DNA from 4 places in the Thalassospira lucentensis genome. Region 4 is predicted to be linked to each of the others. Evidence: riboswitches for the same ligand, from Rfam matches in the RefSeq annotation. Region 4 holds a riboswitch; each other region holds the start of a gene.
What was found. A riboswitch is a leader RNA that binds a small molecule or an ion and turns the genes downstream of it on or off. The one in region 4 is predicted to bind cobalamin.

Region 1 (7,345 bases), 730 kb from region 4:
TCAGGCTTTGGTCAGGCCAAGGGTATGTTCCAGCGCGCCAACCAGCATCTGCCCGATCTGGATATGCATTTCCTGAATGCGGGCGGTGGTGTTGCTGGGCACGATCATTAGCGGATCGCACAGATCGACCATCGCGCCGCCAGTTTTACCAGTCCATCCGGTGGCGATCAGACCCATCTCGCGGGCTTTTTCAAGGCCGAGATTGACGTTCCTGCTGTTGCCGGATGTCGAAATGCCAATCGCGATATCGCCCGGCCGCCCTAGTGCCTCGATCTGGCGCGAGAACAGATAATCGAAACCGAAATCGTTACCGATGGCGGTCAATGCCGAGCTGTCTGTTGTCAGTGAGATGGCTGGTAAAGCACGCCGGTCATTGATGTAGCGAACCGTAAATTCGGTTGCGATATGCTGCGCGTCGGCGGCCGATCCACCATTGCCAAAGAACAGGAGTTTGTTGCCTTCATTCAGTGCCTTGGTGCAGATCGATACCAGCTTTGCAAAGGGTGCACGCGTTGCTTCGCGGGTTTTGTCGACCAGATCAAGATGCTCGTCAAATTCGGCATCGAAGAAGGCATTGATATCCATGTTTTTGATCTCTGGAATGTTCGAGGCGATGAAATCGGGCTGAAACTAGCAGCTTGGATGATGTATTGCCATGACTTATCGTTGTGGAAATCGGTGTTCGCGGCAATTGGCGGAACGTCAGAAAGTGCCCATTTTTCCCGTTTGGTTTCAATTTATCACAATGATAAATACATAAGCTGTTAACAGGCAGCGAACTATTGTATTTCAATCGGGACTTTCGCCGCGCGTTGCACATTGGAAAATCTGGTCATCCTGTATGTCTGAAAGTACGTTACCTTCACCCGAAGCCTTTCTGGTCGATTATGTGCGGCGTCTTGAACGTCGCAAGGATGGCGTGGGGGCAATTCATGTGCATTTTTCAAAACTTCTGCCATTCAACCGGCGTGACCATCACATCCGTACGGCAATTGCGTCGTTCGAAGACATTGTGCCAGAAGTTACCGGGCGCATCTTTACGCTGTCCAATCAGGATCTGATTTTTATATTTGATGCGGCCGAGATTGACGAGGTCAATGCCGTCATTTTCCGGCTTAAGTTCCTGTTCAATGACGATCCACTGATCAGTGATGGCAAGGATGAAAGTGGCGCACCGGCGACCTTTACCGACTATTTTGACGTTGCCCAGCAATACAAGGACTTCTTGCATCTGACCCAGACGCTTGTGCGATCGAACGCCAACCGGCCGCGTCAGGTCAGCAAGGCGGCCGAGCGCCATAACGATAGTCCGGATCTTGAGGACGGTCGTGCACCACTGACGCCGAAAATCCTTGGTCGTATCGACGAGGCATTGCGTCGTGCCGATCTTTCGAACCTGATGCGCCGACAGGCGATTTGTGCCGTTGTTGGTGATGCAAACCCGACGCCGGTTTTCCACGAACTGTTCATTTCGATCAAGGATTTGCAGCAGACGTTGCTGCCTGATGTCAATGTTCTGTCGAATCGCTGGCTGTTCCAGCACCTGACGGAAATTCTTGATCGGCGGATGTTATCCCTGCTTACGCGCAGCAATGACGCATCGGTTACCGGCTCGGTCAGTATCAATCTGAATGTTTCGACGCTGCTATCGCCGGATTTCCTGACGTTTGACAGCAATGTCAAAGCAGGCCAGCGCGGCACAATCGTGCTTGAGCTGCAGAAGATCGATATTTTCGCTGATCTTGGGGCGTTTTTCTTTGCGCGCGATTTTTGCCGTGATCGCGGATACCGGATTTGTATTGATGGCATCAGCCATCTGTCGCTGCCCTATATCAACCGCAACAAGCTTGGCGTTGATATGATCAAGATGATCTGGGACCCGGAAATGGAAAATCTGGACGAGGAACACGGCAATGCGATGCGTGAAGCTGTCGCGCAGTCAGGCGATACGCGTGTGATCATGTGCCGTTGTGATGATGAACGCGCGATCAAGTTCGGTCATGGCATCAATATCACCATGTTCCAGGGGCGTTATGTCGAGCAGCTGCTAAGCGAACGCACTAAAAAATAACGCCAGCAAATAGCTGGCGTCTTTTAATTCCGAAGTCAAAACGATTATGCGCCGCGGCTTGCAACACCAGCCTTGGCAAAGGTTGCCATGCCGTTGTGGCATTCCGCTGATGCCCGCAAAAGAGGGATGGCAAGGGCTGCCCCCGATCCTTCGCCAAGGCGCATGCCAAAATCGAGAAGCGGCTGTTTACCCAGTTTTTCGATCAGGCGCTTGTGGCCCGGCTCGGCCGAGACATGCCCGATCATGCAATGATCAAGCGCATCGCTGCGGATGGCGGCAAGGGTTGCCGCAGCGGCACAGGATACATAACCATCAAGAAGAACCGGCACCCGCTGATAACGAGCAGCAAGAATGGCACCGGCCATCGCCGCGATTTCACGACCGCCAACACAGCGCAGAACATCAAGTGCATCATGCATCTGATTTTTGTGCAGGATGATGGCGTCACCTACCACGCGTGTTTTGCGTTCAAGCGTTTCATCGTCAATGCCGGTACCGCGTCCAGTCCAGTCGGCGGCTGCACCGCCAAACAGTGCGTGGGCAATAGCCGCTGCCGAGGTGGTATTGCCGATTCCCATTTCACCGGGCACAAAAAGGTCGAGCCCCTTTTCGATTGCACTCATGCCAAAGGCCATTGCTTCGGCACAGCCTTCGTCATCCATGGCGGGTTCTTGTGAGAAATCGTTGGTTGGAATTTCAAGTGCGACTTCCATCACGCGCAATTCGGCATCTACTGTTTTGCAGATCTGGTTGATCGCCGCACCGCCATTGATGAAGTTTTCCACCATCTGCTGGTTGACCTCGACCGGGAAGGCAGACACGCCCTGGGCGCAGACACCGTGACTTCCGGCAAAGACCGTGACACGCGGGCGTGACATGTTCGGGCGTGAATTTCCCTGCCACCCGGCCAGCCAAAGGCTGATATCTTCCATGCGCCCAAGTGCGCCTGCGGGTTTGGTCAGTTCGGGCTCGCGCGCGCTGACGGCGGCCTGTGCCTCGGTATCGACACCGGGCAATTCGGCCATCAGGGTGCGGATTTCATCAAGGCTTTGCGGGGGATGCTTGGGGTCGAACATGGAAAATCTCCGGCTGGCGGACGAGGATGCAAAGCGTCTTCTGCTTGGCTTCTGTCGCGCCCATGATTAGTCTGATTGCGTGCAAAATGCCAGTTCGAATATGGGAAATCACCCGTGACAAATGATCATAATCAAGCCGGAATGAAATCGCAAAGCCCTGATGACGAGGGCATTGCCAGCAAGGTTGAGCACGACGAAGACATTTCGTCGCCAAAGGGACCGGTTGCCGATTTCTGGCGGGCGCTGGCCCTTTTGAGCCGTGTTCCGGTTTCCGCAACATGTGACTTTCGCCCGGTTGCGATCGCGCGGTCGGTCTGGTGCTGGCCATTGGTGGGACTGTTTATTGCAGGTATCGCGATCATCCCGGCATATCTGACCGAAGTTCTCACCGGAAATGGCATGATTGCGGCCATTGTCGCGACGCTGGCACTGATCCTGTTAACCGGGGCGATGCATGAAGATGGTATTGCCGACTGCGCAGATGGATTTGGTGGCGGGCAGGACAAGTTGCGTAAACTTGAAATCATGCGTGACAGTCGCATCGGCACATATGGTGTTGTTGCACTTGTTTTATGCCTTGCGATGCGTGTTGCGGTTCTGGCGGCTGCGGGTGAAAGCGGCAGCATGGCCGCCATTCTGATTGTGATGGCGACACTATCGCGTGCGGCGATGCCGATTGTGACCTATGTTTTTGATCCGGCGCGTGAAGACGGGCTTGGCAAGGGAGCCGGACGTCCCGACATCAGAATGGTCGCGGCAGGAATTGCCGTTGCCTTGATGTTGGTGGTGATTGTTGCAGGCGCATTGACCGCATTCATGTGTTTGGTTGCCATGATGGTCGGGGCATCTATCGTCGGTTGGATCGCCCGGCATCAGATTGGTGGCCATACCGGTGATGTGCTGGGTATGACGCAAATCATTTCCGAGCTATTTGTCGGCATTGCATTTATCGCAGTGCTGCAGGTCACTTGGTGATAAGATCATAAAAATACCGCCGCGCAAATTGACCGGCATTTCATGGATTACATTTTTCCTTGGGGGAAGAATGCAGAAGGTAGTGACGACGCGGTGGTGGCTTGTTCGCCATGCGCCGGTGACAAATCCGGAACGGCTTGTTTATGGTCGAAGTGACATGCCGGTTAATCTGTCGGATGAAAAAGCGTTGCGGGCCTTGGCGCGTCAACTGCCTCGCGAGGCGATCTGGGTTACCAGTCATTTGTCGCGAACGCTTGATACCGCGTTAAAACTCCTGGAACTGATGGATGAAAACATACTGCCGACCCGTGAGACCGGGTTTGCCGAGCAGCATTTCGGTACGTGGGAAAAGAAGCACTGGAATGACCTTCCCAAGGGGGAAACCACACGTTTCTGGACGGATTTTGCCAGACAGCATCCCCCGAATGGAGAAAGTTTCGGGGATGTTGTCGAACGCGTCGGGCCGTTGTTTGACCGGCTGACGCGCTATTGGGCAGGGAAAGATATTGTCGCGGTTATTCATGGGGGAACGGTACGCGCGGCTTTGGCAAGCGCCCTTGGTCTACCACTTGAGGCGGCGTTGTCGTTTCATGTCGATACACTCGGTTTGACGCGGATCGAACATATTGCCGGTGTCGATCAGCCTGGCTGGCGGGTAACCGGTGTGAATTTGCGCTTTTAGACGATCTGGCGATTTTGGATGAAAAGAACCCCGCGCGAAAATCAGGCAGGGTATCTGTTTCAGGCTGATTTTCGCTGTTCGGTTTCACGCGCGCCAGAAAGGGCGTATTCCGACAAAAAGCGATCTACCATATCGGCAGTGACATCGTATCTGCCACAGATTGATGCGACGTCTTCGAGATAGGCTTCGTAGTAGGGAATAGGGCGGCTGCGCGATTTGCCGCGAAGCTCGTTGATTTCACTGAAATCGGACGCGAATTCCGGTGCCTCTATCACCTGAATAATCGTGTCGTCGATGATGGCCGCTGGTTTGCCCTTGTATTTCTTGCCACAGGCTGAAAGCATTTTGCTGGCGGTTGGGATGGATATCCCCGGCTGACCCAGAAGCTGTGACATTTGATCCTCGTCGAAATCGTCATTTTCGAACAGTTCCACGAGTTTGGTCAGGTCACGGACCAGAAGCGAAAGCGCATTTACGCGAATGCCACGCGCATGCGACCAGATAATGGTCGCGACAACACCACAGGTCGGACGGCTGGCATAAATGTTTCGAACATCACGACGCGCCAATGATATTTCACCATTCACGGCATGATGTTGCAGGAATTCGGGAAAGGATTGATCGTTATAGTTCAATCTATCAAGCAGCCCGCGCCACATGTCTTCGCGTGATACGGTTTGCCAGGTTGTTGATTTCAGCTTCCGAATTCGTTGAATTTGTTCATGAATTGCCATTTGATCAGCAAATTTCCAATTAACCCCAAGAGTTGGCCCGAAACCTTTTGCAGTTCCGGCATCCGGACTTTGTTTGTTTTGTAATGTCCGGCGATCACGCTGGCGGCTTTTGGCAGCTCTGATTCCAACGTGATAAAATTATGTTCTCCTAAAGAATAACCGCTCACAAGCAGTCAATTCTTACAAATACTGACCTTATGGCTAGGTCGGAGTTTGGGCTTTGGTCATAGGGGTAAAGCTGCTAGGTTCGGCGCTGCCGTTTGGTGATGGGAAACCGGTGTGATGCCGGTGCTGCCCCCGCAACTGTAACGGGTTGGGTGACCCGGGTGATGTGATGTCACCAGCCACCGGTAACGTTGATGCGTAGCCAACATGCCGGGAAGGCGGATTGCTTTCATGCCCGCAGCCAGGAAACCAGCCATCGGTATCCCTGTTCGCAAGGATATGGGGTGACGCAATCGGGCCTCGGTGGGAGGTCAAAGCGAAGGAAAACGGGTATGACCCAGAATATGGCTGAAAACAGCCAGCTTGCCGGGATCCATCTGATCCTTGGCGGTGCCAGATCGGGCAAAAGCCGGTTTGCCGAAAACCGGATCAACCATGCAGGCGGCGGTATTTATATCGCGACCGGTCGTGCGTGGGACGACGAAATGGCAAACCGTATCGAACTTCACAAATCATCGCGCGGCGAGATGTGGCAAACGATCGAGGAACCGCTTGATCTTTGCACGGTCCTGTCTGCCTGCAGTAGTGATGGCAGCAAACCGGTATTGGTCGATTGCCTGACGCTTTGGCTGACCAATCTGATGCTGGAAGATCGCGATATCGAGGCCGAATTTGACCGATTATGCGACATCCTTCCCGGGCTGGACATTCCGGTTCTTCTGGTGTCGAACGAGGTCGGCTTCGGGATTGTGCCGGAAAATACCATGGCGCGCAGCTTTCGGGATCACGCAGGACGATTGCATCAGCGAATTGCCGAACTTGCCGATCAGGTGACGCTTGTGGTTGCCGGCATTCCGATGGCAGTTAAATAGAACAGAATTTATGGATTTAAGGACAATTGAACATGGCACAGCTTGGAAAAATCCCGGCAACAGTGATCACCGGTTTTCTTGGTGCAGGCAAAACCACGATGATCCGCAATATGCTGGAAAATGCCGGGGGTAAGCGGATTGCGCTGATCATCAACGAGTTTGGTGATCTGGGTGTCGACCGCGAGGTTATTAATGGATGTGGCATATCGGGTTGTGCCGAGGATGATGTTGTCGAACTGGCAAACGGGTGCATCTGCTGCACGGTGGCCGATGATTTCCTGCCAACCATCAAGGGCCTGATTGATCGTGATACACCGCCAGATCATATCGTGATCGAAACATCCGGGCTGGCATTGCCAAAACCGTTGGTCAAGGCGTTTAACTGGCCGGAAATCCGGTCGCGCGTCACGGTGGATGGTGTTGTTGCCGTTCTGGATGGGGCGGCGTTGCGTGACGGGCTGTTTGCCCATGATCATCACGCGGTTCAGGCGCAGCGCGAAGCGGACGACAATCTGGATCACGAAAGCCCGCTTGAGGAGCTGTTTGAAGAACAGCTCCATTGTGCGGATATGGTGGTTCTGAACAAAACCGATCTGCTGAGCGAGGCCGAAATTGCCAAGGTCGAGGCAGATGTCCGGGCCGAGCTGAAACGTCCGTCCGTCAAGATTATCGCAACCGCGCACTCAAAGGTCGAAAATGCTGTGTTGCTGGGCCTTGGTGCGGCAGCCGAGGACGACCTTGATAGCCGTCCGTCGCATCATGACGATGGT
Region 2 (7,345 bases), 240 kb from region 4:
GCCCTCATCAAGACCAAGGCTTTCAACGATATACTGGAAGGTATGGGTATGGACTGCTTCCTCGAATGCCTGACGCAAAAGATATTGGCGGCATTCCGGGTTGGTCAGGTGGCGATAGATCGCAAGTACGATATTATTCGCAACCAGACTTTCCGATGCGGCAAAGAAACCCAGGTTGCGTTTGAGCATCCTGCGTTCATCCTCGGTCAATCCGTCGCGCGATTTCCAGAGTGCTATATCAGCCTGCATGGAAACCTCGGTTGGCATCCAGTGATTGTTGCATCCCGCAAGGTACTTTTCCCACGCCCAGCCGTATTTCAGCGGCAAAAGCTGGTTCACATCCGCGCGCGAATTGATCATCGCCTTGTCACTGACCGTCACACGGGCGGCCCCGCGATCAATCGTGCCAAGACCGGTGGCATCCGGTGTTCCGGGATCATTGGATGCGGTTGTGTCCGTTGTATTGCTGTTGGTGGGGGCGTTACTTTCTACCCAGTCAAGCATGGTTCTCGTTCCCGATTTTAAGATTGTTTACACAGGGCCTATTGGCAGGCTTCGCATTCCGGATCATCGATCAGGCAGGCCTTTCCCCATGCCTGACCTTCGGCAATCGTGTCGGTTGCTGTGACTGGCAAGGCCGATGGTGAGGCCGTGATCACAGGTGCCGGTACCGGGCTGGCAGAAATCGGGGCGGATTGTCCGCTTGAGACGGCATTAAGTCTGCCGTCTGTGCCCTTCAATGTTGATTTCTCGACATGGGTGGCCGCACTGGATCGCAGGTAATAGGTGGTTTTAAGCCCGCGCAACCACGCCAGGCGATATAGGTCGTCCAGCTTCTTGCCCGACGGGTTGGCGATATAAAGGTTCAGCGACTGGGCCTGATCGAGCCATTTCTGACGGCGTGACGTCGCTTCGATCAACCATGCTGAATCCATTTCGAACGCTGTGGCATAAAGCTTTTTCAGATCATCGGGGATACGGTCGATCTGCCCCACGCTGCCATCATAGTATTTAAGGTCGGAAATCATGACCTCGTCCCAAATGCCGCGTGCCTTCAAATCACGGACAAGGGCGGCATTGACCACGGTAAAATCGCCCGACATGTTCGATTTGACAAACAGGTTGCGGTAAGCGGGTTCAATCGACTGGCTAACACCGCAAATGTTGGAAATCGTGGCTGTCGGGGCAATCGCCATGGTGTTCGAATTACGCATGCCGATGGTTTTGACCCGTTCACGCAAGCCATCCCAATCCAGTCGCGTGCTGCGATCAACATCAAACTCGTTGCGCGTTTCGGCCAGTAATTCAAGGGAATCAATAGGAAGAATGCCTTGCGACCACAGCGATCCGTCAAAGCTTTCATACCGGCCGCGTTCCGCTGCCAGATCGACAGAGGCGGCAATTGCGTGAAACGCAATGGCTTCCATGCTTTCATCGGCAAAGGCAATGGCCGCATCCGATGCATAAGGGATTTTCATCGCCTGCAATGCGTCCTGGAAACCCATCAGGCCAAGGCCGACCGGGCGATGACGCAGGTTGGAGTAACGTGCTTCGGGAATGGTATAGAAATTGATGTCGATGACGTTATCAAGCATACGCATCGCGGTTTTGACCGTTTTGGCGAGCTTGTCGTGATCAATGCCGTTCTCTGTGACATGGGCCGCCAGATTGATCGAACCTAGGTTACAGACCGCAATTTCGTCATGCGACGTATTCAGCGTAATTTCCGTGCACAGGTTGGATGAATGCACCACCCCGCGATGGCCTTGGGGGGATCGGATATTGCATGGGTCCTTGAAGGTGATCCAAGGGTGACCGGTTTCAAACAGCATGGTCAGCATGCGCCGCCAAAGGTCAATCGCCCGGACAGTTTTGAAATTGGTGATGTCGCCGCAGGCTGCTTTTTCTTCGTATGCCTCGTAGGCTGTCTTGAACGCCTTGCCGTAAAGGTCGTGCAGGTCAGGCGTATCGTCGGGTGAGAACAGAGTCCATGCTCCGTCATTGAACACCCGTTCCATGAATAGATCCGGCACCCAGTTGGCAGTGTTCATGTCATGCGTGCGACGGCGATCATCACCGGTATTTTTGCGAAGGTCGAGAAACTCCTCGATATCGATATGCCAGGTCTCCAGATAAGCACAGACCGCGCCTTTCCGCTTGCCGCCCTGATTGACCGCAATGGCGGTATCGTTGGCGACTTTCAGGAACGGCACCACGCCCTGGCTCTCGCCGTTGGTTCCCTTGATATGTGCCCCAAGGCCGCGAACCGGTGTCCAGTCATTGCCAAGACCGCCCGAATATTTCGCCAGCAACGCGTTGTCCTTCACCGACTTGAAAATGCCGTCAAGGTCGTCGGGCACGGTGGTCAGGAAGCAGGATGACAATTGCGGTCGCAGCGTGCCGGAATTAAACAATGTCGGGGTCGAGGCCATGAACACAAAGCTTGAAAGCTGATTGTAAAATTCGATCGCCTTGGCTTCGCGGTCGACTTCGCGGATCGCAAGGCCCATCGCAACCCGCATGAAAAAGGCCTGCGGCAATTCGAAACGGGTGCCCTTGATATGCAGGAAATAGCGGTCATAAAGTGTCTGCAATCCCAGATACTGGAAATTCAGGTCGCGTTCCGGTTTGATTGCGGCACTGATTTTTTTCAGATCGAACCTTGCCAGTTCCGGGTCGATCAGGTCGGCTTTAATCCCGGCCTTGAGGGCGACGGGGAAATAAGTCGCGTAACGATCCTTCATCTCGGCCTGTGTTGCCTGATCCGGGCGGCCGGTGATGAAACTGAGTGCCTCGAACCGCAACTTATCTAGCAACAGCCGTGCACTGACAAAGGCGTAATTCGGTTCGCGTTCGACAAAGGTACGTGCCGCCATGATCGGGGCTAGGGCCAGTTCCGCGGTTGAAACTCCGTCATACAGATTGCGTTTGGTCTCTTCGAAAACCGGATCGGGGGAAACACCGTCAAGGTTGCTGCATGCCTCGTCGATCACAGTTGCCAAACGGTCAAAGTCGAGCGGAACAATTGTGCCATCGGCCTGTTTGACATTTAGCTTGGGTTGGTCGGTTTTCTTCTTTTTCTTGCGGGAATCAAGTTTGGCGCGTTCGCGCGCGCGGTCTTCACGATACAGAACATAGGCGCGTGCGACCTTGTGATGCTCGCTGCGCATCAGAGCCAGTTCAACCTGATCCTGAATATCTTCGATCTGAAGTGTATGGCCGGGGACCGCACGGCGCAGAAGTACCGATGTAACCTGTTCTGTCATGGCATCGACAATGTCATGAACCCGGTGTGATCCGGATGCGGTTTCGCCTTCGGCCGCCAGAAACGCTTTTGTCAGGGCATTCTTGATTTTTGCCGGGTTGAAGTCGGTCACGGATCCGTTGCGTCGGATGACCTGATGGCCGCCCGATGAGGCATTTGCCTGTTTGGAGGCAGATTGGGAAACGACAGTATCGGAAGCGTTATGGCGCTCCGCTTCGAGAGTAAGAGACATCTTTAACCCCAAATAGTTGGGGGCAAAGGCCAAGCGGACGCATGCTGAAATCTGTGGCAAAAAAACTGCCGGGTCGCAAGCGTTCCACCGGGGCACCCCGCCCGAGAACGTAAAACATCAACCACGGCAGGTCTCCTGGCTTGCGGTTATGGCGCTGTCATCCGGCCTTCCCGAAGCGCAAAATCGCTTCAGTGACCATTTGTGGATGCCAGCTCACCGCTTACAGTTGCGGGGGCAGCTCCGGCATTGCCGCAGAAATCTGCGGCGCACCGTATTCCCTCTTAGCCTTCGAGAAGTCTCGAAGGACCATGATGTCTATATGTTGGGGGTAATTGGCGCTTGGCGTCAACATATATGTTTTGTTGACAGGGTCGGGAGGAATGCCCGATCAAGAATGAATCCTTGGCCAGACCGGGTTGTAACGCTGGCCAAGGACATTCAAAAGATCACAGAAGCTTTTCGCGCGGGTCGAATTTCGGGGCGGGTTCGGCTTCAAGCTGTTCGAAAACCTGATCAAGGGTTTCGGCAACCGTAAACAAGTTGCGGTTGCTCTCACGTGCAAAGCCGTCCTCGATGATGCCATCAATCATATCAAGGCATTTGTCCCAGTATCCCAGCGCATTGAGGAATACCAGCGGCTTGTCATGTATGCCAAGCTGGCGAAGGGTCAGTGCCTCGAACGCTTCGTCAAGGCTGCCAAGGCCGCCAGCAAGCGTGACAAAGGCGTCCGAACGCTTGAACATCTCGACCTTGCGCTCATACATCGATTTGCAGACGATCAGTTCGGTCAGGCCCTTATGACCGACTTCGATATCGTCAAGATGAGCGGGGATGATGCCGATGACCTTGCCGCCGTTTTTCATCACCGCGTCGGCAACCGCCCCCATGAGGCCGATGCGCCCGCCGCCATAAACCAGCGCAATACCGCGTTCGGCCATCATTTTGCCAAATGCAATCGCGTTTTCCATGTGCTGGGGGTTTTTGCCGTTCGAAGCGCCGCAAAAAACACAGATCGATTTTACTCTTGTCATGGCAACCTGCCTCTTTGTTGTTATCTCGCAGGTAACTTTCGCCCGGTCACGACGTATGCAACGCGCCGTACCGACCGGCGATGTGGCCCGTCTAGGGGGCAAGCATAGCCTATTGCGCCATTATCGGGTCAATAGTTTCCTTTGCGAAGATCCTGTGACAGCCCGTATTGATACCATGTGAACCCTGCCGCATTTTTGCCTTGGCAATCGGCATGATCGGGCGCGATAAGCCGGGGCGAATTTTTCGCCGATGGTTAACAGGTTCTGAACCTGATTGTGGGATGGATATCAGCGCCTGCGTGCTCAATGCCGTTCCCCTCGCAGGTTTGAAAACGAAACAACAAGAAGGCAGGATAGCCCAACGTGTTTGTCGACAGTCCCTTTTGGCTCGCCATTCTGGTGTCCGGTGTTATCGCAACGGTTTTGATGCTCGCCCTTTGGTTGGGGCTTGAGCGGGCAATGGCCCGGCGCATGGTACTCGCCGCTGTCATCCCGGCGGTAGCGGTGGCTGTTCCGGCGGCCATCGGTTTGCCGGAAACCGCGCGTGGCGGTGTGGGTGCCGCACTTCTTATGCTGGTGCTGGGCGGGGTTTGTGGCGCAATCCTTGATTTTGCACATCTGCGTGCGCGGCCTTGCGCGATTGTTGCGGCCATTCTGATGTTGCTGGGCGGTTGGCTGGTTCTGGCGGCTCCTGTTACCGGGCTTCTGTATCATCCAGGCGGGTTGGTGACGCTGGTATGGGGTGCCTATATCCTGATCGGGGCGTCCTTCCTGTGGGTCTCACGCCCGAATTTTGACGAGGACGAAGACCCGGGCACGACCAAGGGCAGGGGCAAAAAGAACGGCAAATCTGCAAAAACCGCCAAAACATCGACAAAATCCAATGTCACAAGCGACGAGGATGTCGCAAGACCGGCACCAGTTGCGACCTTTGTGGCACTTGCGGTCGGGCAGGGGATTATCGCCGCCCAGTTCGACCTGCGCGATCAGGTGGTTTTTCAGGCCGGTCTTTCGGTCGCCCTTATGGTGGCGCTGGTTTCCGAAAAGGCCGCCCCGCAATATCGTGCAGCGTTGTGGCTGGCGATCAGTACCGCGCTGATGGCAAGTGCATCGGGCGTGATGCTGGCAGCACCGGCGTCAGCATTTGCCATGGCGGTCCTGGTTCTGGTGGTGTTTGCCGGATCGGGTGCAGCGCGGATTGCAGCACTTTTGCCAGCCGATATCGGTGCGAATGCCGGGCCGGGCGGTGCGGTTCTGGCGATGCTGGTGCGGGTATCGGTTCTGGCATTGCCAGTGTTGGTGGCGGCACTTGTGGCCTATATCGGGGCGACAATGCAGTCAATTCCTTAAGGAATGCGGGACAAGGCTTGACCAAAAGCGCTGATTCTATTCATCTTTGCCTAACTGTTGCACTGTAATCTCGGTTTGTTACGTTATGGAAACTGTGTGCCGAAAGTAGTACAAGTTTCGAATTAACGCGTCGGGTGGGGCGTTTGGGGGACTTAATGACTGCCAGTTACAAGGTTTCGACGCCACCCGTAATAATCATAACCACCGTTCAAGGATATTACCGGTGAAAAGACCTTATATCCTCGTCATCATTGGCGTTTTGCTGATTGTTGCCGCGATCTCGTTGAATTACATGCTGACACAGTCGGTAGACGAAACCGATACGCCGGCACGAACAACAGCTCCGCCCGCCGTGACACCGGATGCCGGAAACACGCAGCAGGCCGCGCCGGAACAAACCGACGCAGCACCCGAAGTTCGTACGCCGAGCTTTGACGTCGTGCGCATCGGCCCGGATGGCAATGCCGTGATTGCTGGCCGCGCTGCCCCGAACAGTACCGTGCGTATCCGCGAGGGTGACGAAGTTATCGGACAGGCAACCGCCGATGAACGCGGTGAATGGGTGGTTTTGCCTGAGAAACCGCTGGCAAGCGGTGATCGGGAACTGTCACTTGAATCCGAAGACAGCACCGGTGAAATTCACAAGGGCGATGATAATGTCGTGGTTCTGATCCCGGAAAAACCGGCTGCCGGTGACACCGCAACTGCCGATCAGACATCGGGTGATGATGCCGCCAAAAACGATGATGCGGCAGAACAGCCGATCATTGCCATGCGCGTGCCCAAGGAAGGCGGCGCTGCCACCGTCCTGCAGGGACCGGCTCCCGAAGATATGAGCAAGGAAACCGCCCGCGAACTGGCCGAAGCCATGCCGCAGGGATCGGAAATGCCTGCCGCGACCGCCGAACAACCTGCAGCCGCCATGCCACGCCTGTCGATTGATGTTGTCGATTATGACGAAGAAGGTCGTGTTGCCATGTCTGGCAAGGCCGATGATGACACCAGCGTCCGTGTTTATCTTGATAATAAATTTGTCGGCAGTGCAACGACCGGGGAAGATGGCAACTGGGCTCTGACCATTGGTGAGCCGATCGAGCCGGGCCAGTATCAGTTACGCGCTGATCAGCTTGATCCGTCTGACAAGGTGACCGCACGCGTCGAATTGCCGTTTGAACGCGCCCGTCCAGATCAGATTCTGGAACCGGGTTCGCGTTATGTTGTGCAGCCGGGTAACAGCCTTTGGCGGATTGCGCGTCGGACCTATGGCGACGGCCTGCAATACTGGGTGATTTACAACCAGAATCGCAAACAGATCCGTGATCCGGACCTGATTTATCCGGGGCAGATTTTTGCGCTTCCGGAAAATGGGATCGCACAGCAGTAACTGCATTTCTTTTCCGGGGGCAAAACACGTGATAATGGTGTTTTGCCCCTTTTTATTTGCAGGTTGCGTTGCCCTTTGTCATC
Region 3 (7,345 bases), 530 kb from region 4:
CGATGCCCGGCCAAAATCCAGACAAAAAAACAGCCGGGGCGGTTGAAACACCCGGCTGTAGAAGGATGGCGGGGAGGGGAGGAAAACCCGCCAGGGAAGAGAGGGAGACGAAAAAGTCTGGCTGCTTCCAGCGCGGCGTCGTTAATGCCGTTCGGAAGAGATCATTGCATCCCAAGCTTCCTGCAAACGTTGCTTTGCTTCACGGAAACGCTGCAGGGATTCTTGCGGGATATCACCGCTATGATCTTTTATCTCGCTCCAGGCGGCATCCATGTCATCCCACGCCTGAACAACCTCACTTGGAAGTTTTTCAAGGCCGCTTTCGGATTCCCTGCAATGTGCAGCAAGACCGAACTCCCAATCCTTGAATTCCTGATGGAGCTTGGCGTGCTCCGGAATGGGGCGGGCTGTCATGGGAGCCTCCTTTTGCTTTTCCAGACAGGTTCAATCTGGCGTGTAATCGTGTCATCGATTTGCAATGAAAAGGCGATTTTGGGGCATTTTAACCACAAGGCATAAAATCCCGGGCTTACTTGCCCGTCATGTCGTTCCACGCCTTTTCAAGCTTTGCGGTTGCCTTGTGGAACTGCTCTGCAGTGGTATTGCTTGCCGCATCACCTTCGGCCTTAAGCTTTTCCCATGCCTCGTTCATCTCGTTATATGGGCCGGTAATCTCTTTGGGCAGATTTCCGACCTGCATGTCGTTTTTCGCGCAGTAACCGGCCACATTCCGTTCCCAACTGTCACGGGACTGGCGCAGATTGAAAATGTCGAGTGCTGTTTGCTCTTGCATCGGTGCGTCTCCTTGCTCTGGTTGGCACTTTCGATGGTGGGTCATACCTGTAACGTTCCCTGCGGGGCGGAGTTCCATGCGCGCAAACATCAAGTCCCCTTGCCAAGTGAAGCTGGGCATGGAAAATAGGGGGATGTCACAAAGCAAAACCAAATCCCGCAAGGTCGAAATTGCCTCGGCGCGTCCCGTGATCGCCGGGGCTGAAAACGGCAACGACTGTCAGGAATGCGATACCGCCGCACGTCTTGGCCTTTCCACCGAACAGGGCGAAGCCGTAACGCGTGATGCGTCGCGTGCGACCGGGCATAACCTGTCGCTGCCCGATATCGAGGCGGCGGCAAAAATCTTTGCGCTTCTGGGGGATGCCGGGCGGCTGCAGCTTGTTCTGCGTTGCATGGAAAAACCGCAAACCGTCGGCGAACTGGCCGAGGCATCGGGCATGTCGCAATCCCTGACCAGCCATCACCTGCGTCAGTTGCGCGATCAGCGCATTTTGGCATCGGAACGAAACGGGCGTCATATCTTCTATCAGATTGATGACGAACATATTTCCCGTGTTGTTCGTGATGTCTTTGCCCATGTGACCCACGACTGAAATACGTCTTTTGCGTTGTCGTGAAATTGCCACATTCGACGAATGAACCCGCGTCGCGTCCGGTTTTCACATTGCGCTTGCGGGGAATTACCGTCATAAACGAACTGCTTGGTTTTTACCTGTCTGCTCGGGGCAGGTAAACGAAGAGGGAATTTGGAAGACCGTTTATTTTGGGCGGTCAAAGCCAAAGCCGCCCCCGCGACTGTATGCGGAAAGTGCCCGCCATCACGCCACTTGCGAAAGCAGGGAAGGTCGGCGACGCATGATGACCCGCAAGCCAGGAGACCTGCCAGGCATGGACCCGAACCGACTGTCGGGTGTGACAGCATAGGAGAAGTTTATGACCACGCAGACCGCGGCATTTGCCGCTTCAAAAAAATCGGTTCTTCTGCCGATCATCGTTTGTGCCGTTTTTGGCCTCGCGATCATCTTTGTGACCGGCCATGTTCAGGCTGAATTGTTGCACGATGCGGCACATGATGTGCGCCATGCAACCGGCTTTCCGTGTCACTGAGCCATGATGTCACGCATTTTCACCAGCGCATTGTTCGCTGGTGCTGCAGCAGGTCTTATTGCGGCCCTGCTTCAGCTTTATTTTGTGCAACCGGTTCTGTTGCATGCGGAGCTTTATGAAACCGGCGAGCTGGTTCATTTCGGTGGTGCTGCGGTTAGTGCACATCAGGATGTCGGCGGCATTGATCATGTCCGCGACGGGTTAAGCGTCCTGTTCACCATGCTGGTCTATACCGGATATGCGCTTATTCTGGTTGCGGCCATGGCGCTGGCTGAAAGCCGCGGTCACGAGGTCGCTGGTCGTCAGGGTATTATCTGGGGCATTGCCGGGTTCTTTATCGTTCATTTTGCACCGGGCTTTACCCTTGCACCTGAAGTACCCGGTGTTGCAGCCGCAGACGTTTATGCACGGCAAGTCTGGTGGTTTGCCACCGTCGGGACGGCGGCAATTGCCGTCTGGCTGATTGCATTTGGTCGCAATTGGGTTTCATGGGGGATTGCCGCAGTTCTGCTGCTTGCCCCCCACGTCATCGGCGCGCCGGAGCCTGATACCTTTACCGGACCGGTACCGACTGAAATCGGGGCGCTTTTTGCTGCCCGTGCATTTGGTGTCGGTCTTGCTGCCTGGGTGCTGGTTGGCCTGTTTGCCGGATATTTCTGGCAACGCGAAGGACAACGGGCCGCACAGGCGCAGACCGCCTGATCGCGGTCAAAGTACGATCCTTTTCGGGCGTGCCAGGGGCGCGCCCGATTTATTTTCAGGGTTTTCACGAGGAATAAAATGTCACGTTCACTTGCCCTTTTCGGGATTGGGCTGGTTTTCGGCGGGGGGATCGGTTTTCTGGTGGCGGCTGGTAACGGCATCACCCTTGACGGGCACGATCACGGTGATCCGATGGCGCATGGCGTTGCCGGACATGGTACCGCACACGGTGAAATGAAGATGGGGGCGGCACATGCCAGTCACGACGCCATTATTTCATTACCTGCGGGCACTGATGCACCACGTCTTGATGTCGCGATGATACCGGACCCGGTCAGTGGCTGGAACCTGCATCTAATGGTGCAGAATTTCCGGTTTGCCCCCGAACATGCCAGCAGCACGCATGTCCTGGGAGAAGGCCATGCCCATGTCTATGTTAACGGCACCAAGATTGCCCGCCTGTATGGCCCGTGGTTCCATATCACAGAGCTTCCGGCGGGCGATAACGAGGTCACGGTAACGCTGACGGCCAATGATCACAGCCAGCTTGCCGTCGGCGATAAGCCGCTGCGTCAGACAATGACTGTTTCGGTGGCACCTTAATCAAAGGGCCGGAATTCTGGCCTTAAGGCAAAAACGAAGACGCCCGCAGCCGCGTGCGTCTTCGATCCATCCATCCGGGGCGTTCAGATATTCCCGGCAGGTGGCAATGATATCGTCAATGTCGTGACGCGCCGATAATCCGGCAAAAAGATAACTTGCCCGCCCGGTTCCCTGAAGTGCAACCGATGTCGGGTCGCTGCATGATCCCATGCAGTCAACCTGTGTGACTTCAAACGTTTCGGGCAATTCCGCCTGATCAAGTGCCGTGCCTAACTGCCGCGCAAAACCATCCGCATCGACAAAATCCACCTTTGAGGCCGGATCAGCATCGGGTGCTGGCTGGCAGGTTTTGCAAATGACAATACGGGGCATCGGGCGGTCGGCCTTGGTTCTTAAATCGGGTGGTCACTATGGCTGCAGTGCTGGCGTAATTCATCAACTTTTTCGGGGCGTCGGGCATTGTGTGTGATAACATTCAAATCATGGTTTGAATGTTCTTGACTCCACAACATATGAATTGTTATTTGAATGTAATGCATGAATATAAATTTGAATGTTGGCGAGGTCCAGAATGTCCGTCATCGCAAAATGGGATCAGTTCCCGGCCATTGGAAATTGTGAAAGCTGCAAGTCATCGCTGATTGCGGCTCTGAACGACGCCGTACCGGGGCAAAGCTTTGTTGCTGCCGCCGATGGCCTGCACGCGCAATCTGAACTGAGTGGCAGGGAACAGGGCACGGTTGACGATGTGCTGGCCCGTCATCGCGACGGCATTTCGCATCGTCATTGGGCTGTATCGGGCATGGATTGCGGGTCCTGTGTGGCGAAAATTGAAACCGCGCTTTCCAAACGTGATGGCGTGCAATGTGTCGATGTGTCGATGATGCGCGAAATGGTGACGCTGGGTCTTCGCGACGACAGTGCCGAAACGCGTTCCGATATCAGCACCATGCTGACCAAACTGGGCTATCCGGCAAAGGAAAAGGTAATCCCGGGGGCGGCGAAATCATCCGAATCCGCTTGCTGCGCTGGCGGTTCCTGTGGTTCTGCCAATCCGGCTGCGACGGATAATGCCGCGTCGCAAGATACCGATGCCGATGACAAATCCCTGCTGCGCAAACTGGCCCCCTGGCCGGAAGCCGGGGACGAAATTGCATGGGCGGCGGTCTGGCTTATGCTGGGCGGGCTGGTTGGCTGGCTGGTTCCGGTCACCGATGCTTATGCCATGTCCATTGCCTCTATCATCGCGGCATTGCCGGTGATGAGAACGGCGTTCCGTCTGGCGGCAAGCGGCGCATTCTTTTCCATCGAACTGTTGATGAGTGTCGCGGTTCTTGGCGCGGTTGCAATCGGTGAAAGTCTTGAAGCCGGTATGGTCGTCCTGCTGTTTGCGATTGGCGAAAGCCTTGAAGGTGTTGCCGCTGGTCGGGCACGCAGCGGGGTTAAATCGCTGATGAAACTGGCCCCGGAAACCGCAAGGCGGGTTTCGGCATCGGGTAATGTGTTTGAAACGGTCGCCCCGTCCGCGCTTGCACTGAATGATATTATCGAAGTCCGTCCAGGCGAACGTATTCCGGCTGACGGTGTTCTGACCGACGGGGCCGCCGAAATTGACAACAGCCACCTGACCGGTGAATCCGTGCCCGTCCCGTCCGAACCGGGGGACGAGGTTTTTGCCGGTGCCATTGTCACCGATCGGCCCGTACGCCTGCGCGTGACCCGTGCGGCGGGGCAAACCATGCTGGATCGTGTGATCGAGCTGGTTGAACAAAGCGAAAAGCACAAGGCACCGGTCGAGCGTTTCGTTACCAAATTTGCCCGTATCTATACGCCAATCATCATGGCGCTTGCCGCCCTGACGGTCGTCATTCCGCCGGTCCTGTTCGGGCAGGGCTGGGAAGAATGGATCTATCGCGGGCTGGCCCTGCTTCTGATCGGCTGCCCCTGTGCCTTGGTGATCTCCACCCCGGCGGCGGTCACGTCGGCCCTGGCTCGTGCGGCCAGAATTGGTCTGCTGGTAAAAGGCGGTGCCGCGCTTGAGGCCATCGGGGCGGTTCGTACCATGGCGTTTGACAAAACCGGCACATTGACCGAAGGCAAGCCAAAGCTGACGGCAATGATGTCGGTGGGCGATATGGACGAAGACCGGCTGCTTGCGATTGCTGCTGCGCTTGAAACCGTGACCTCCCACCCGCTGGCAAAGGCGGTGGTTCATGCCGCGACGGAACAGAAACTTGATCTGCCGGAAATCACCGATGCGCGTACGATCGCCGGCGCCGGGGTCGAAGCCCGGATTGATGGCACGCTTTATCGTGTCGGGGCGGCCAAACGCCTTGATATCGAACCGGCTGCAAAAGTTGCCGACTGGCTTGCCGCACAGGAAGACGCCGGTAGCACGGCCGTTGTTATCCTGCGCAATGGCGATGTCATTGGCGCACTTGCGCTGCGGGATACCGCGCGTGCGGATGCCCGGGATGCGCTTGCCAAACTGAACGCCTTGGGCATCAGCCCAGTGATGCTGACGGGCGATGCCGAACGCGTTGCCAAACGCATGGCGGGTGAACTTGGTATGGACTACCGGGCGCAGCTTCTGCCTGAAGACAAGCTGAACGTGCTGGCTGATTTGCGCAATGATCCAGCGCGGAAGGGGCCGATTGCCATGGTTGGTGATGGTATCAACGACGCCCCGGCGCTGAAATCGGCCGATGTCGGCATCGCAATTGGCGGGGGCACCGATATTGCCCTTGAGGCCGCCGATGCGGTGGCGGTCAAGGACCGGCTGTCGGATGTCGTTAATCTGGTAAAGCTGTCCCGCACCACGCGCCGCGTGATCCGCGAAAACATCGGGTTGGCACTGGGGCTTAAGGCTGTCTTTCTGGTCACCAGCATCACCGGTCTGACGGGACTTTGGCTGGCGGTGATGGCCGATACCGGTGCAACCGTTCTGGTGACGCTTAACAGCCTTCGTCTGCTGATCGCGCTGCGCAACCGCTGATCCCTCAGCCGCGCAAGCTACTCCAGAAAATTATCGAAAGTCGGCCGCTATTGCATCTCGTGATAGCGGCCGAATTCTTTTTTGCTACCTCGCGCGCTGCGACTCCCGATCTTCTCCGTGTTCTTGTTCGCGTTTCGCGCAGAAATACTCGGAAAACGCCCTGCTCTGACGGGATGCACAGGTCATGACTTCCATAAAAGTCCGCACATCAGATCGTCCGGGTGCTGAGGTCACTACATTTCGAAAGCCAAGGAAAACTGCGGGTTTCGCAAAAGCGAATTGACATGGCTAGATTTTGGTTTCAAGTTAAATCCGCAACAACGATATTAATTCCGGTATAACGGAATTAATCGGGACTCATCAAAAACGGTTGGCTCTTTTCATCAGCGGAGACAAACATGACCTTCTTAAAAACAATCGCAGTCGCGGCGCTTATGACCGCAACTGCCGGATCGGCCATTGCACAGGAAGCCAGCAAGCTTCAGCAGGTTCTTGATCGTGGTCACCTGATCTTGGGGACCGGCTCGACCAACCCGCCATGGCACTTCATTGACTCGGATAACAAGCTCAAGGGCTTTGACGTTGATATGGGCCGCCTTGTCGCCAAGGCCCTGTTTGGCGATCCCGATAAAATCGAATATGTCCAGCAGTCCGGCGATGCCCGCATCCCGAACCTTGTGACCGACAAGGTCGATCTGACCTGCCAGTTCATGACGGTGACCGCCGAACGCGCCCAGCAGATCGAATTCACGATCCCCTATTACCGTGAAGGCGTTGGTCTGTTGCAGATGGAAGGTGGCGACTACGCCGATTACGAGGCGCTCAAAGCTGCCGGATCGGACGTTACCGTTGCCGTTCTTCAGAACGTCTACGCCGAAGAAATGGTCCACGCTGCCCTGCCAGAGGCAGAAGTTGATCAGTATGACAGTGTGGATCTGATGTATCAGGCGCTGAATTCCGGGCGTGCCGATGCCGCCGCAACTGATCAGTCGGCATTGCGCTGGTTCATGGTCAAAAACCCGGGCCGTTACCATGACGCCGGATATGGCTGGAACCCGCAAAGCTATTCCTGTGGCGTCAAGCCGGGCGATCAGCGTTGGCTGAACTTTGTAAACACGGTTCTGCACGAAGGCATGACCGGTG
Region 4 (7,345 bases):
GTTCGCCAAGATCAAGTTTTTCGTTGGCCGCCGATGCGCCATTGACCAGCGACATACCCGGCAGGATCAGCCCGGCAGCGGCCATGGATTTCAGAAATCGTCTGCGTTCCACAGAAGTCGTCATCAATCAGGTCCCGTTAATTTAAGATGTCCGGAACTATACCGGACAGTGTGGACGTAATCGGGATAAAACATGGCGAATTCAAGATCGTAATATCTGCATTTTTCGCATAGCGGTATGTTCGATGTCTGCCTAAATAAACTTGCAATCATTAAAATGGCGGGGTCGCCATCGCAGAAAGGCATGTTCATGCAGCAAACTGTTATTGGAAAATCTGAGCAGGCCGCCATTTTCCACGAGGCAGAACAGAAAGGCCTTCGTCTGGCGATCAAGGGGCGTCTGGTCGCGCTGATCCTGATGGGGGTCTGGCTTGTGGCGTCGCGGTCGGGCGACCCGTTACGTGCCATTGAATATCTGATTGCACTTGGTGTCTTTGCCGGGTTTGGCATTATCCATTACCGGATTATCGGATCATCCTATGATCGGAACTGGATCAAGTATCTGTTCATTGCGCTTGATATTGGCTTCCTGTCTCTTCTGATTGCGACGCAGCCGGTGTTTGATAATGTCGATCTGCCCCAGGCGGTGATTTTCCGCACACCGATCTTCCCGTTTTATTTCATCATTCTTGGTGTTGCCGCATTCAGCTTTTCACCGGGGCTTGTTTTATGGGCCGGTATTTGCGGTGCCGCCGGATGGCTTGGCGCGTTCCTTTATGCCATCCGCGATATGACGCAAACCTATGACTGGCAGGATATTGGTACATCGCCCGATACCCAAACCTTTGTGACCTATTTCTTTAGCCCCGATTTTATCGGCGCCTGGAGCCGCGTACAGGAAGCCTTGGCACTGGTTATTGTTGCCATCCTGATTGGTCTGGTGATGTGGCGGGCGCGCCATACGGTCCACCGCCAGATTGAGGCAGAGCAGGAACGCAGCGCCATTTCCGATATTTTCGGACAATATGTGCCGCCCGCCGTGGCCGAGGTGCTGATTTCCAAACGCGGGACACTGTCCCCGATTGAGCGTGAGGCAACCATCCTGTTTGCGGACGTGGCCGATTTCACCAAGCTTACAGAAACCATCGGGCCAAAAGGAATTGTCGAAGTCCTGAATGCCTATTTCGATGCGGTGTCACAGATCATCACCCGTCATCATGGCGTGATTACGCAGTTTCAGGGTGATGCCGTTCTGGCGACATTCAATGTCCCGGTCGAGGATGACGACCATGCCGGATGTGCCATCCGGGCCGCACGCGAGATCAATGATCTTGTTCATCAGCGTGATTTTGCCGGTATTCACATTCAAACCCGGATTGGTATTTGTACTGGAACGGTGATCGCTGGAAGTGTCGGTGGTGGTGGGCGCCAAAGCTATACCGTGCATGGTGATACGGTGAACCTTGCTGCAAGGCTCGAAGTCATGAACAAGGAACTCGGGACCGATGTTCTGATTTCGGGGACAACGACGAAGTATCTTGCTGCGGATGATTTTCGCAAGATCGGGCAAATGGACGTGCGCGGGCTTTCCGAACCGATTGATCTGTTCACCTTTGCAGCCGCTGGCGAATTGAATGTTCCGACCGACAATGTGCCCGCGACGGCAAGCTGATCATCGTTAAAGATTTCACTCATGAAAAAGGAACGGCATCCATCGGATGCCGTTCCTTGCGGGTTCTGCATCGGAGTTAACCGGTGCAGTGGGGCTCTGAAATCAGAATATCTATTGCAGCGGCTGGCGATACATAACCATTCCGGCGTGATACAGAACGCCATCTTCGAAATAGCCATCTGCGGTGAAGCCGGTATCATCCCAGTAATCGATGTGATTGCCTGAAATTTCGTAACGTCCCTGATAGGCGGACTGACGATTGCCGCGCGCCTCGTCATAACGCCCATTGGCCAGCAATTCCTGACGGATGTTACCGTCTGCCGTGACCCACATGCCGACATAGGGATGCGGATCGTTCGACGCGGTTCCGGACATGACGGTATCCTCCTGTGCGGTGGCTGTGCTGGAAAACAGCATCAGAAGACTGGTGATAGAAGACGCAAACATATGACGTGCCATGCGGGCCTCCTTGGGCGGTACGGATCAATATGCCGATGCCGTCGGGCGTACGATGATCTCGTTGATATCGACGCTGTCGGGCTGGGCGATTGCATAAAGGACAGACCATGCAATCGAAATCGGACTAAGGGCGGTTTTGCGTAGTTCGCCGAGGAACCCCTTGGCGCTGTCATCGGTAATATCGTTGCCAAGTTCGGTTTCGGTAACACCCGGCGAAACCATGGTAACGCGGATATCCCGGCTTTCCTGACGCAGGCCGTCTGAAATGGCCCAGACGGCGTATTTGGTGGCGCAATAAACCGCGGCGGTCGGCGATACCAGATGCGCCCCGATCGATGCGGTGTTGATGATATGACCACCGCCCTGTTCCTTGAACAATGGCAGGGTGGCGGCAATACCGTTCAGAACGCCACGGATATTGACGTCGATCATCTTGTTCCACTCGTCGATTTTCAGTTCGGCAAGTGGCGACAGGGGCATGACGCCCGCATTGTTAAACATCACATCAACGCGGCCATAGGTGTTTTTGGCGAAATAGACCAGTGCTTCGACATCGTCGGCATCGGTGACATCAACCGCGCGGCATGTGGCGGTGCCGCCTTCGGCTTCGATCTCGGCGACGATGGAATGGAGTTTGGCCGTGCGGCGGGCGGCCAGAACGACCTTTGCACCATTTTCAGCCAGAAGTTTTGCCGTGGCTTCGCCAATCCCGCTGCTGGCACCGGTGATAACGACGACCTTGTTTTCAACATTGCTGGACATAAGCGACATGACATCCTCCGTGTTTGGTTGATGGCGCTCAATGTGAGTGCAAACAGCAATTTGATGAATACACAGAACTCTTGATCAATTGCCTGATCCTCCGAACGGTACGAAAACCGCTTTTCAGTACAGTCCGGATCGGTATAGTTCATATTAGAGAAACAAAGGAGTTTGGTGATGTCTGTATTCGAAGAGATGTCTGAACTGATTGACAAATACTGCGAAGGAGAAGGCGTTGCCCAGACGCCGGTGAGTGCGATGCACCTGTATCGCGCGACCGGGCCATCGATGAAAGTCCCGACAATCTATAAGCCATGCCTTTGTATTATCGCGTCAGGTGCTAAAGAGGTCACTCTGGGCGAGGCGGTTTTCAGTTACGCGCCCGGAAAGTATCTGGTGGCGTCGGTTGACCTGCCCATTGTCGGGTGTGTGACAAATGCCAGTGCAGCCCTTCCGTATCGCAGTTTGTCGATTGAACTTGACGGCCAGATGCTAAGTGACCTTGTAACCCAGATCGATCTTCAGATCGGATCCGCATCCGAAAGCGATTGCGGGCTTCATGTCGATGATGCCAGCGATACCTTGCTGGACGCCGTGATGCGCCTGTTGAGCCTGTGCGATCAGAAAGACGATATTTCGGTGATGGCGCCGATGCTTCTGCGCGAAGTGCATTATCGCCTGTTGCGCGGCCTTCAGGGGGCCCGGATTGCACAAATCGGAATGGGCGGCAGCAACATGCAGCGCATTTCCAAGATCATCCGTCTGATGAAGGACGATTTTGCAGCACCACTGCGGGTCGATGATCTTGCTGCACAGGCAAATATGAGCCCGTCCTCCTTCCATCATCATTTCAAGCAGGTAACATCCATGAGCCCGCTTCAGTATCAGAAACGCCTTCGCCTGACGATGGCGCGCCAGATGATGCTGACGGAAATGAAGGATGCGGCGACCGCGGCCTATGAAGTCGGATATGAAAGCGCATCACAGTTCAGTCGCGAATATGCCCGCATGTTTGGCGCACCGCCCATGCGTGATGTATCGGCCATCCTTGGACGACTGGGCGGGGATGGTACGGCGGCAGCGAACGCCTATTAGGAAACCAGGTCCTGACCCTTGATGATTGCGACCGGTTTGCAATTCTCTTGACGGGTCTGTGTGACTATGTGACATCAATTGATGTCAGTATCCGACAAGGATAAAGGGAATTCGAAGCCGTTCGTCTGGACGGTTAACCGAAGCTGCCCCCGCAACTGTAGGCGGTGAGTGTTTTTCTTCTGAAAGCCACTGGGATATTTCCCGGGAAGGCAGAAAAGCACAGCGACCCGCGAGCCAGGAGACCTGCTGACATGACGACGACGGACCGGGCGGGGTGCCCCGGAGGATGTCGGTACATGTCACCGTCTCACGCAGGTTGCAATGCGTTATGCCTGCTTTCGGGTTCTGACATTTCCCGCCATTTTTCAGCACCTTTGCCAGTCTCTTGACCATAGTAACTTTGATGTTATGTTATAACATAACATTTATTGGTTTGATATGCCTGATCGGGAATGAAATTCCGGATCGGTATATCCATGAAAGGACGCAAAGTGATCGAACTTAACAAACGGGTTCTTGCAGTCGGGGTGTTTGCTGCAGGGCTGGCTTCTTTCGCGCAATACGCATCTGCGACGGAATATCCGCTTACACTGGAAAATTGTGGTCGGACTCTGACCTTTGATCAGGCCCCGAACCGTGTCGTATCGCTGGGCCAAAGCAGCACCGAACTGCTTTATCTTCTGGGGCTGGCCGACAGGGTGGTTGGAACGGCCGTATGGCTTGGGCCGGTACAGGAACAGTTTCGCGACGTTAACGCCACCATTCCGCGTCTGGCAGATAACGATCCCAGCTTTGAAAGTGTGGTCGGCCAGAAACCCGATTTGGTCACAACCCAGTTCCAATGGCATATCGGCCCGAATGGCAAGGTCGGAACGATTGACCAGTTTGCCGAACTTTCAATCCCGGTCTATACCGCACCGGCTGATTGCATGGGCAAGGACAACACCACGGGCGGCGACGGAACCCGAATCGATGCCTTTTCGATGGATCAGATCTATCAGGGGATAGATGACCTTTCGAAAATCTTCGATGTCGAGGAACGTGGCGCCGAACTGATTGCCGATTTCAAAGCCCGCGAAAAAGCCGCACGTGAAAAAGTCGCCGCCGTCAACGGCAAGGGCATTTCGGCCCTGTTCTGGTTCTCCAGTGCTGAAATCGATGTTGATCCGTTTGTTGCCGGTCAGAAAGGTGCGCCGGCCTATGTCATGTCGATCCTTGGTGTCGACAATGTTATCGACAGTGACGATGAATGGCCCACAGTCGGGTGGGAAACCATCGCACGAACCAATCCCGATATCATTGCGATTGGCAAAATGGATCGTCGCCGTTTTCCGGCTGATGACTGGGAACTGAAAATGCAGTTCCTGAAATCCGATCCGGTAACCAGTCAGATGAGTGCCGTCAAAAGCGGAAATATCGTCGTCATGGATGCCCAGTCGATGAACCCGACCATGCGGACAATCGAGGGCATTGAAACGCTGGCCAAGGCAATCGAGGCGTTCGAGGCTACTCAGTGATCGGGCCAGTGATCAGACCAGTGATCGGTAAAGTCATTTCCAGCCCCGTTTTCCTAAAACGCATCAGCGTGGCATTTGCCGCGCTGATGTTGCTGGCTGCGGTCCTGGCGGTTGCCGCATCGGTGGGTGAAACAGCAATCCCGGTGGGTACGGTGATCGATACGATTGCCAATCATTTATGGGATGCCGGTCATCCGGTGGATGCGATCGATGCCGGTATTGTCTGGAACTATCGGCTGAGCCGCGCCATCGTTGCCGCAAGTTGCGGGGCGGCCTTGGCCGTTTCCGGCGCGGTCCTGCAGGCGCTTTTGCGCAACAGTCTTGCCGATCCCTATCTGCTGGGCATTTCTGCCGGGGCGTCGACCGGTGCGGTCAGTATCGTGATTCTTGGTCTTGGGGCCGGGATGCTTTCACTGTCACTTGGTGCATTTATCGGCGCAGTGGCGGCATTCGCCTTTGTGACTCTTCTGGCGTTACAGGCCGGGCGCGGCACGGGGGCAATCATTCTGGCCGGGATTGCCGGGTCGCAGATGTTTAACGCCCTGACATCCTTCATTGTCACCAAGTCAGCCAGTGCGGAACAGGCGCGCGGCATCATGTTCTGGCTTCTGGGCAATCTTAGCGGCGTGCGCTGGCCCGATGTGTGGCTGGCCTTGCCCGTGGCTATTGTCGGGCTTATCGTGTGTCTTTGGCATGCACGCGCACTTGATGCCTTTACGTTTGGCCGTGAATCCGCGGCATCACTTGGTGTTCCGGTCAGACGCGTTTATGCCGTCCTGATTGCTGCGGCGGCAATGATGACCGCGGTGATGGTCAGCATCGTGGGCTCCATCGGCTTTGTTGGACTGGTAATCCCGCATGCCGCGCGCTTCTTTGTCGGAACGCGCCATGGGCTGGTATTGCCGTTATCGGCATTGATTGGCGCACTGTTTCTGGTCTGTGCCGATGTCATCTCACGCGTGATCGTTCCGGGGCAGGTGTTGCCAATCGGGGTGATTACTGCCCTTGTCGGGGCGCCGGCCTTTGCCCTGATCCTGTGTCACGGAAGGATTTTGCGATGACCCTGGAACTGCGCGATATCGTCTGGTCTGCCGGTTTTCGCAAGATCATTAAAAATGTCTCGATCCGGGTTGAACCAGGCGAGTTCCTTGGCCTGATCGGGCCGAATGGATCGGGCAAAACAAGTTTGATGTCGGTTTTGGCCGGTATTCGTCCACCTGATCAGGGGCATGCGATGCTGGCAGGGCAGGACATGAAAAAGCATGGCCGTCGCAAACTGGCCCGGCAGATCGGCTTTGTCGAACAGCAGGCCGACACCACAGACCGCTTGACCGCGCGCGAGGCGGTGGCACTGGGGCGCACACCATATCTCAGCATGCTGTCACCCTGGTCTGAACGGGATGATGCGATTGTTAACCGCGCCCTTGGTGATGTCGACATGACCCATCTGGCCGACCGGTTCTGGCATACACTTTCGGGCGGCGAGAAGCAGCGGGTTCATATTGCGCGCGCGCTGGCACAGGAACCGAAATTCCTGTTACTGGACGAGCCAACAAACCATCTGGATATCCGCCATCAGCTTGGATTACTGGAACTGGTGCGCGAATTGCCGGTTACCGTGGTCGCAGCCCTGCACGATCTGAACCATGCCGCGATGTATTGCGACCGGATTGCCGTGATGCGTGATGGGGAACTGGTGGGCATTGGCAGCCCTGCCGACATTCTGACATCGGAAAATCTGCGCGATGTGTTCGGTGTCGAGGCAACCATCGAACATGGCCCGAATGGTGAATGTGCGGTGCGTTATCACGCAGGCATGAAAAAAGACCGGGCTGCATGA

Region 1: another riboswitch for cobalamin. It lies ahead of cobU (bifunctional adenosylcobinamide kinase/adenosylcobinamide-phosphate guanylyltransferase); the one in region 4 lies ahead of R1T41_RS11640 (ABC transporter substrate-binding protein).
Region 2: another riboswitch for cobalamin. It lies ahead of R1T41_RS12775 (ribonucleoside-diphosphate reductase subunit alpha); the one in region 4 lies ahead of R1T41_RS11640 (ABC transporter substrate-binding protein).
Region 3: another riboswitch for cobalamin. It lies ahead of R1T41_RS14150 (CbtB domain-containing protein); the one in region 4 lies ahead of R1T41_RS11640 (ABC transporter substrate-binding protein).

What each region holds. Positions count from the first base shown of each region.
Region 1 is NZ_CP136684.1:1,667,240-1,674,584, forward strand. Features, by position in the region: gene R1T41_RS08295 (D-sedoheptulose 7-phosphate isomerase) at 1-585, opposite strand; gene R1T41_RS08300 (hypothetical protein) at 842-2,071, shown strand; gene cobT (nicotinate-nucleotide--dimethylbenzimidazole phosphoribosyltransferase) at 2,116-3,147, opposite strand; gene cobS (adenosylcobinamide-GDP ribazoletransferase) at 3,262-4,122, shown strand; gene R1T41_RS08315 (histidine phosphatase family protein) at 4,193-4,804, shown strand; gene R1T41_RS08320 (hypothetical protein) at 4,864-5,439, opposite strand; gene R1T41_RS08325 (hypothetical protein) at 5,499-5,705, opposite strand; cobalamin riboswitch at 5,765-5,976, shown strand; gene cobU (bifunctional adenosylcobinamide kinase/adenosylcobinamide-phosphate guanylyltransferase) at 6,036-6,575, shown strand; gene cobW (cobalamin biosynthesis protein CobW) at 6,608-7,345, shown strand, end outside.
Region 2 is NZ_CP136684.1:2,634,135-2,641,479, forward strand. Features, by position in the region: partial or broken gene R1T41_RS12770 (ribonucleotide-diphosphate reductase subunit beta) at 1-450, opposite strand, end outside; gene R1T41_RS12775 (ribonucleoside-diphosphate reductase subunit alpha) at 543-3,497, opposite strand; cobalamin riboswitch at 3,605-3,823, opposite strand; gene R1T41_RS12780 (TIGR00730 family Rossman fold protein) at 3,944-4,528, opposite strand; gene R1T41_RS12785 (hypothetical protein) at 4,892-5,878, shown strand; gene R1T41_RS12790 (Ig-like domain-containing protein) at 6,102-7,262, shown strand.
Region 3 is NZ_CP136684.1:2,928,914-2,936,258, forward strand. Features, by position in the region: gene R1T41_RS14135 (hypothetical protein) at 142-414, opposite strand; gene R1T41_RS14140 (hypothetical protein) at 530-793, opposite strand; gene R1T41_RS14145 (ArsR/SmtB family transcription factor) at 927-1,388, shown strand; cobalamin riboswitch at 1,481-1,697, shown strand; gene R1T41_RS14150 (CbtB domain-containing protein) at 1,729-1,902, shown strand; gene R1T41_RS14155 (CbtA family protein) at 1,906-2,604, shown strand; gene R1T41_RS14160 (hypothetical protein) at 2,683-3,207, shown strand; gene R1T41_RS14165 (DUF1636 family protein) at 3,208-3,579, opposite strand; gene R1T41_RS14170 (heavy metal translocating P-type ATPase) at 3,779-6,202, shown strand; gene R1T41_RS14175 (transporter substrate-binding domain-containing protein) at 6,601-7,345, shown strand, end outside.
Region 4 is NZ_CP136684.1:2,394,119-2,401,463, forward strand. Features, by position in the region: gene R1T41_RS11615 (glucan biosynthesis protein D) at 1-124, opposite strand, end outside; gene R1T41_RS11620 (adenylate/guanylate cyclase domain-containing protein) at 311-1,672, shown strand; gene R1T41_RS11625 (Atu4866 domain-containing protein) at 1,784-2,131, opposite strand; gene R1T41_RS11630 (SDR family oxidoreductase) at 2,156-2,902, opposite strand; gene R1T41_RS11635 (AraC family transcriptional regulator) at 3,071-3,988, shown strand; cobalamin riboswitch at 4,057-4,254, shown strand; gene R1T41_RS11640 (ABC transporter substrate-binding protein) at 4,465-5,505, shown strand; gene R1T41_RS11645 (iron ABC transporter permease) at 5,514-6,566, shown strand; gene R1T41_RS11650 (ABC transporter ATP-binding protein) at 6,563-7,345, shown strand.